2 regions of the Kineococcus esterisolvens genome follow, and region 1 is predicted to be linked to the other one. Evidence: riboswitches for the same ligand, from Rfam matches in the RefSeq annotation. Region 1 holds a riboswitch; the other holds the start of a gene.
The links. A riboswitch is a leader RNA that binds a small molecule or an ion and turns the genes downstream of it on or off. The one in region 1 is predicted to bind cyclic di-AMP.

Region 1 (3,570 bases):
GGTCCTCGGTGCGGGTTTCGCGGCCGGTTCGGTGCTGGCCGGCCTGTTCTCCGGGCCGCTGGGGCAGGTGCGCCGCCAGGGGGCCGTCGTCGTCGGCTGCGTCGCCGTCTACGGCACCGCCGTGGCGGGTTTCGGCGCGGTCCTCGTCGCCGCCCCCGACGGTGCCGGGTGGCGCCTCGCCGCCTGCACCGCGCTGCTGGCCGTCTGCGGTGCCGCCGACGCCGTCAGCTCGATCTTCCGCGGCACGATCCTGCAGGTGGCCACCCCGGACGCCCTGCGCGGCAGGCTCCAGGGCGTGTTCATCGTCGTGGTGGCCGGTGGGCCGCGGCTCGGCGACGTCGTGCTCGGCGGCACCGCCGAGCTCACCGGCGAGGGCACCGCCGCCCTCGCCGGCGGACTGGCGTGCGTCGTGGCGGTCCTGGCGCTGGCGCGCGCGCAGCGGGGTTTCACCCGCTACGACGCGCTGCACCCGCAACCCTGACCGGACGGACCCGGACGGTGCGGCTCAGACGGTGCGGCCCGGACGGTGCGGCCCGGACGGTGCGGCTCAGACGGTGCGGACGACCTCCTCCACCGCCAGGCGGGGCCCGCGCGGCCGGAGACCCCGGGGGTCGGCCACGCCGATGTTCACGACGGCGACGACCGCGTGCTCGCCGTCGGGGAAGAACTCCCGCTCGATGGCCACTGCGTCGATGCCGGTCATCGGCCCGGCCGCCAGGCCCACCGCCCGCACCCCGAGGATGAGGTAACCCAGCTGCAGGGCGGTGTTGAACACCGCGGTCCGCTCGCGGAAGGCGTCGTCGGCGAAGAGCGCCCGCGCGTCCGGCACGTGCGGGAACAGCCGCGGCACCTCCTCGTCGAAGCGGCGGTCGGCGGCCACGACGACGCTCAGCGGCGCCGAGCGGGTCTTGTCCCCGTTGCTGCCGCTCATCATCGTCGCGAGCTTCTCCCGCGCCGCGGGGGAGCGGACCAGCAGCAGCCGCATGGGCTGCGTGTTCATGCTGGTCGGCGGGTACTTGACGAGGTCCACGATCGCGGCGACCTGCTCGTCGGTGACGGGCTCGTCCGTGAACCGGTTCGCGGTCCGGGCGCCGGTGAACAGCTGCTCCAGCGCGGCGGGGTCGAGGGCGGGACGGGGACCGGGGACGGCTGGCGTGCTCACGGGGCTCCTCACTGGACGTCTCGCCCGCCGCAACGGGTCCCGCCGGCGCCGTGTTCCCGGCCCGTCCCCGGCCCGCCGCCCCGTCGTCCCCGCCGCGCCGCCCGCCGGGTGGACCCGTGCGAGCAGGCGGCGCCATGGCGGATGATGGGGGCCGTGAGCGACCTCATCGACACCACCGAGATGTACCTCAAGACGGTCTTCGAGCTCGAGGAGGAGGGCATCGTCCCGATGCGCGCTCGCATCGCCGAGCGCCTGCACCACTCCGGCCCGACCGTCTCGCAGACGGTGGCGCGCATGGAGCGCGACGGGCTGCTGCACGTCGGCACGGACCGCCGCCTGGAGCTCACCGAGTCCGGTCGCGCCAAGGCGATGCGCGTCATGCGCAAGCACCGGCTGACGGAGCGGCTGCTCACCGACGTCATCGGCCTGGAGTGGTCGCTCGTGCACGAGGAGGCCTGCCGCTGGGAGCACGTCATCTCCGAGGAGGTCGAGAAGCGCCTGGTCGACATCCTCGACCACCCCCACTCCTCGCCCTACGGCAACCCGATCCCGGGCCTGGAGGAGCTGGGCGAGGTCGGTGCCGCCGAGGACTTCCGCGCGGGCGTGCAGCCCCTGACGGCGGCCGGCGCGGACGGCGCCCCCGTCGTGGTGCGCCGCCTGGGCGAGCCCCTCCAGACCGACGTGGCGCTGCTGGCCCGCTTCGCCGAGGCCGGCCTGCGCCCCGGTGCGGAGGTCGTCGTGACGACGTCCGCGGGCGGCTACGACGTCTCGGTGGGCGGTGCGGTGCTGGAGCTGAGCACGGCCGAGGCGTCGCACCTGTTCGTCGACGCGCGGGACTGACCCCCGGGGCTGGTCGCGGGGGCTGCTCGGGGGCTGCTCCGGGCCGGTGCGCGGGGCTGCCCGAGGGCGGGCCGGCGCGGTCCCGTCGTCATCGGTTCGTCACGCGACTGCCACGCGGGCGTCACCGGGCCGTGACATCCGGGGTCCGGAGGGGTTATGGTCCACCCGCTTCCGTGAAAGTTCACGCAGAAGCCCTCGCGCGGACGCCGAGCCCTGCCACCGCGTCGAGGTCCCACGCACACGTGTGGCAGGGACGGGGGAACCAATTTCCCGGGCGTGATCCGACGGCCAGCCGGGCCGGGGTGAGCGTCCTTGGGGTGAAGCCGGTGCGAACCGGCCGGGCGATACTCCCGCCCGAACCCGACAGCTCACCTCGCAGGCGTCGGAGAGGCCACCACCTTGACGACTCGCGTCCAGGCGCGCCACCGTGCCGCCGAACGTCCCCGCACGCCCCTGACCGGCCTGGGCGAGGCCATCGGCCGTCGCGCTGCCGACGCCGGCCGCGCCGGCGCGGTCGCCGCCGCCACCGGTGGACTGCTGGTCACCGTCGCGCTGCCGGCCGGTGCCGCCCCCGCGGCGGCTCCCGCAGCGGTCCCCGCCGCCGTCAGCACCGCCGTCAGCGCGGGTCTGGGCACCGCCGTGGACTCCGCCTTCGGCACCACCCCGGTCGGCGTGGTCTCCGCGCCCGCCGAGGCCGCCGCCATCACCACCCTCACCGCCTTCAGCGCCGTGCCGACCCCCGCGCCCCCGCCGCCGCCGGTCGTCGTGGAGCGCAGCACGCGCTCCGCCGTGGACGCGCCCGCGGTCGAGGCGTCGGTCGACCAGTCCGTCATCGACTCGGCCCTGGCCGTCCAGGCCGCCGCCGCGGCCCCGGCCCCGGCCCCGGCCCCCGTCGAGGCGGCCCCGGCGCCGGCCCCGGCGCCCGCCCCGTCGCTGGGCCAGCAGATCCTCGCCGTCGCCGACGACTACGTGGGCGTGCCCTACGTGTACGGCGGCACCACCCCGGCCGGCTTCGACTGCTCCGGCTACACCAGCTACGTCCTGCGCCAGCTCGGCATCTCGGTGCCGCGCACCGCCAACGCCCAGCTGGGCGCCAGCGCGCGCATCTCCCGCGCCGAGGCCGTCGCCGGCGACCTCGTCTTCTTCACCGACGGCGGCCGCGCGTACCACGTCGGCATCTACGCCGGCGACGGGATGATGTGGGACGCCCCCCGCAGCGGCAAGCCCGTCCAGCTGCGCTCCGTGTGGAGCGACTCCGCGGTCTTCGGCCGCGTCGCGGCCGTCGCCTGACGTCGCCCACCCCCAGACCGGGCCCGGCACCTCCTGCGAGGTGCCGGGCCCGATCCACGTCCGCCCCCGGCACGCCGGAGCCGGGGAGCCCGGGGAGCACCTCGCGAGGCCCCTCCAGTCCGCCCCGTCGCACGAACCTCGCGCCAAACGCGTGTCCCCCCGCCCCGTCCCGACGTACAGTGCGGTCACGACGACACCACACGAGCGGGAGGCGAGCGTGTCCGACCCCACGGCCGTGCAGCGCGCGCGCTCCTGCGCGCCCCGTCCCCAGTCGCCCC
Region 2 (3,570 bases), on a different contig from region 1:
TCGTGGACTCGATCGCGGCCGCCGCCGGTGGCGCCGCCGGTGTCTCCAGCAACACCAGCTACATCGAGTCGGCCACCGGCGTGGGGGAGGGTGCGCGCACCGGCCTGGCCAGCGTCGTCACCGGGGTGGCGTTCCTGCTGACGACCTTCCTGGCGCCGGTCGTGGCGATCGTGCCCTACGAGGCCGCCACGCCCGCCCTCGTCGTCGTCGGGTTCCTGATGATGACGCAGGTCAAGGGCATCGACTGGGACGACGTGGAGATCGCGCTGCCCGCGTTCCTGACGATCGTGCTGATGCCGTTCACCTACTCGATCAGCGCCGGCATCGGCGCGGGCTTCGTGGCGCACGTCGTGCTGAAGGTCGCGCGCGGCAAGGCCCGCCAGGTGCACCCGCTGATGTGGGTCACGGCCGCCCTGTTCGTCCTCTACTTCGCGATCGACCCCGTCAAGGAGGCGTTCGGCGTCGCCTGACCCCGTCCCGCCGGCGCTCACCACACGTCGCCGCAGCGCCAGTCGCACAGCAGCCGGGCGGTGACGTCCAGCGCGCCGGCGGGGTCGTGGACGTGGACGCCGCCGTCGTCGTCGGGCGTGGCGCGCACCCCCTCGGGGGTCATCACGCCCGTCGGGCCGCTCCACACCCGCCAGCCGCGCGAGCGGTACAGCCGCGCGCCCTCGTCGGAGGCGCCCAGGAACGTCGCCTCGTGGGCCCGGCCGGCGAGGTCCTCCACGACGCCCGTCAGCGCCGCGCCGAGCCCGCGCCGGCGCTCGCCGGGAGCCACCGCGACCGCCTCCACGTAGCCCGCGCGCAACGGGCGGTCCCCGGCGACGAGGTGGCGCTGCACCAGCGCGGCGTGCCCGGCCAGGCGCCCGTCGCGGTGGGCCAGCACGTGCAGGCCGCCGAGGGCGTGGTCGAGGTCGGTGTCGTCGACGTCGCCGGCGAAGGCGTCGTCGAGCAGGAACCGCACCTCGCGCAACCGCCGCGGTCCCAGGTCGGCGGTGTGCACGACGGTCAGGTCCCACGGGGTGTCCACCGCACCAGCCTGCCGCCCCGCCCGGACGCGCGGAACCCCCCGGCGCGGTGCGCGCCGGGGGGTTCCGCGGAGGTGCGGGCCCGTCAGGGCAGGGTCAGCACCATGCCGACCTCGATGCGGGCCGGGTCGTCGCCGATGACCGCGCGGTTGGCGTTCCACAGGTTCGCGTAGCCGCCGGCCACGCCGTTGTTCACCGCGATGCGGTACAGGGTGTCGCCGGGCTGCACGGTGTAGGTGCGCGCGGCCGGAGCGGGCGCCGGGGCGGCGGCGACGGCGACGGGCTCGGGGGCCGGTGCCGGGGCGGGCGCGGGAGCCGGGGCGGGCGCGGGGTTCAGCAGCGCCTGCTCCGCGCCGGCCGGGTCCGCGGCACCGCTCAGGCCCAGGCGGCGGGAGCACGAGGGCCAGGCGCCCCAGCCCTGCCCGGCGAGGACGCGCTCGGCGACGACGATCTGCTGCTCGCGGCTGGCCAGGTCGGCGCGGGGGGCGTACTGCCCGCCGCCGAAGCCGGTCCACGTGCTGGGGCTGAACTGCAGCCCGCCGTAGTAGCCGTTGCCGGTGTTGATGTGCCAGTTGCCGCTGGACTCGCACTGGGCGAGGCGGTCCCACTCCGACACCGGGGCCGCGGAGGCACCGGGAGCGGGGGCGAGGATCGCGGCACCGGCCGCACCGGCGGCGGCTGCGGCGAGCAGACCACGGCGCACGGCACCCGAGCGCTGCTGCTGCTCGGTGCGGTGGCCGGCGGGCGTGCGGGGACGACGGAAGGACAACGCGGGCATCGAGACCTCCAACGCCTGCGAGGTGAGCTGTCGGGTTCGGGTCGAAGGTTGTTGACCCGGCCGCCCGTGGGCGGCTTCACCCCGAGGACCCCCGACCGCGCGGGGCGCGGCGGACGTCCGAGGAACCATGGGTCCCCCGCTCCTGCCCGTTGATCACTGTTCCGGCGCGGGGCGGGCAGGACTCGGCGTGTCCTCGCGACGGGCCCCCGAAAGGACTCGGGAACCTGCCGACCGTAACAAGACGGAGGCTCCGCGTACACCGGCGCGTCGACCGGGCGTCCCCCGCCGGCCCACCGTCCCGCGGGTCAGGGGGTCTGCGTGTGACGCACCTCACGCTCACGACCCCTCGAGGAGGGGCCTCGGCCCGCCGACGGGTCAGCTGTTGGCGAGCAGCTTCGCCACGGCCTCCTCGACGCGCGGCGTGAAGTCACCGGCGCGCTCCCCGGGCCGGCCGTACAGCGGCTCGCCGAACGTCACGCTGATGCGCGGGCGCCCCTTGGAGGGCCAGTTCTGCCGCGGCGGCATGGCCTCGTACGTGCCGCGCAGCGCCACCGGCACCACCGGCACCCCCGCCTCCAGCGCCAGGTACGCCGCACCCTTCTTGAACGGGCGCATCTGGCCCGTGTAGCTGCGCCCGCCCTCCGGGAAGATCACCAGGCTCCAGCCGTCGGCCAGCAGCTTCGAGGAGGCGTTCGCCCCCGGCCCGCCGCGCCGGTCCAGCGGGAACGTGCCGATCACCAGGCCGGAGGGGGCCGAGCGCCACCACACGTCGAAGAAGTAGTCCGCGGCGGCCGCGACGGCCACCCGCCGGCGCCGCCGTGGCCCCAGCGCGTCCAGCAGCACCGGCGTGTCCAGGTGCGAGGAGTGGTTCGCCACAATCACGGCGGGACCGCCGATGCCGTCGAGGACCTCCACGCCGTGCACCTCGATGCGCAGCTCCGCCCGCATCAGCGGCGTCAGCAGGACCCGCTGCAGGCCCGCGCGCACGGCCGACGCCGGCCGCGAGCGCACCCAGTCGTTGCGGTGCACCTTGCGGGGACCACCCCCGCCCGGAGCGCCGCCCGAGGCGGCCGAGGCGGCCGCGCGGCGGCGGGCCGTCGGGAAGGCCCGCGCCAGGCGGCCCAGGCCGTCCTCACCCATCAGGACGATCATGCGGTGACCTCCTCGCGCACGGCTCCGGGCGCGTTCGGCGTTCGTGACGGGCGCACGACGTCATCCTCCCACGCCCCGCCCGCGCCGCCCGGTGACCTCAGTCCGTGCCGGCCAGGACCTGCTGCGGCACCCGCAGCCGGCGGGCGGGGGAGGAGACCGCCCAGTCCGCCACCGGCCAGCGGGCGGCGCGCGCGGCCCGGAACAGCGACACGTCGGGGGAGACGGCCGTGGGGTTGCCCACCGAGCGCAGCAGCGGCAGGTCCGGGTGGGAGTCGGCGTAGGCGTAGCTGGCGGACAGGTCCGCCCCCACCACCTCGGCGTAGCGGCGCAGCCACGCCGCGCGCGCCTCGCCCACCACGGGCGGGGAGGTCAGGAACCCGGTGGCGCGCCGGTGCCCGTCCGGACCGGTCTCCTCCTCCAGGCCGGTGCACACGACCTCGTCGAACAACCCCGCCAGCGGGCGGGTCACCTGGCGCACGTCACCGGTCATGAGGACGGTGCGGTGCCCGGCGTCGCGGTGCGCCTGGATGCGGCGCAGGGCGTCCGAGGACACCTGCTGCAGGAAGCGCGGCGCGAACACGTCGTCCACGTGCGCCTCGAGCGCGTCGAGGT

Region 2: another riboswitch for cyclic di-AMP. It lies ahead of ACRYR8_RS05450 (transglycosylase family protein); the one in region 1 lies ahead of ACRYR8_RS10870 (C40 family peptidase).

The regions. Positions count from the first base shown of each region.
Region 1 is NZ_JBJLRI010000028.1:21,249-24,818, forward strand. It holds gene ACRYR8_RS10855 (MFS transporter) at 1-481, shown strand, start outside; gene ACRYR8_RS10860 (malonic semialdehyde reductase) at 548-1,162, opposite strand; gene ACRYR8_RS10865 (iron-dependent transcriptional repressor DtxR) at 1,316-2,002, shown strand; cyclic di-AMP (ydaO/yuaA leader) riboswitch at 2,257-2,378, shown strand; gene ACRYR8_RS10870 (C40 family peptidase) at 2,402-3,292, shown strand.
Region 2 is NZ_JBJLRI010000009.1:66,832-70,401, reverse strand. It holds gene ACRYR8_RS05460 (NCS2 family permease) at 1-470, shown strand, start outside; gene ACRYR8_RS05455 (GNAT family N-acetyltransferase) at 488-1,030, opposite strand; gene ACRYR8_RS05450 (transglycosylase family protein) at 1,114-1,806, opposite strand; cyclic di-AMP (ydaO/yuaA leader) riboswitch at 1,804-2,004, opposite strand; gene ACRYR8_RS05445 (lysophospholipid acyltransferase family protein) at 2,182-2,958, opposite strand; gene ACRYR8_RS05440 (SDR family oxidoreductase) at 3,056-3,570, opposite strand, start outside.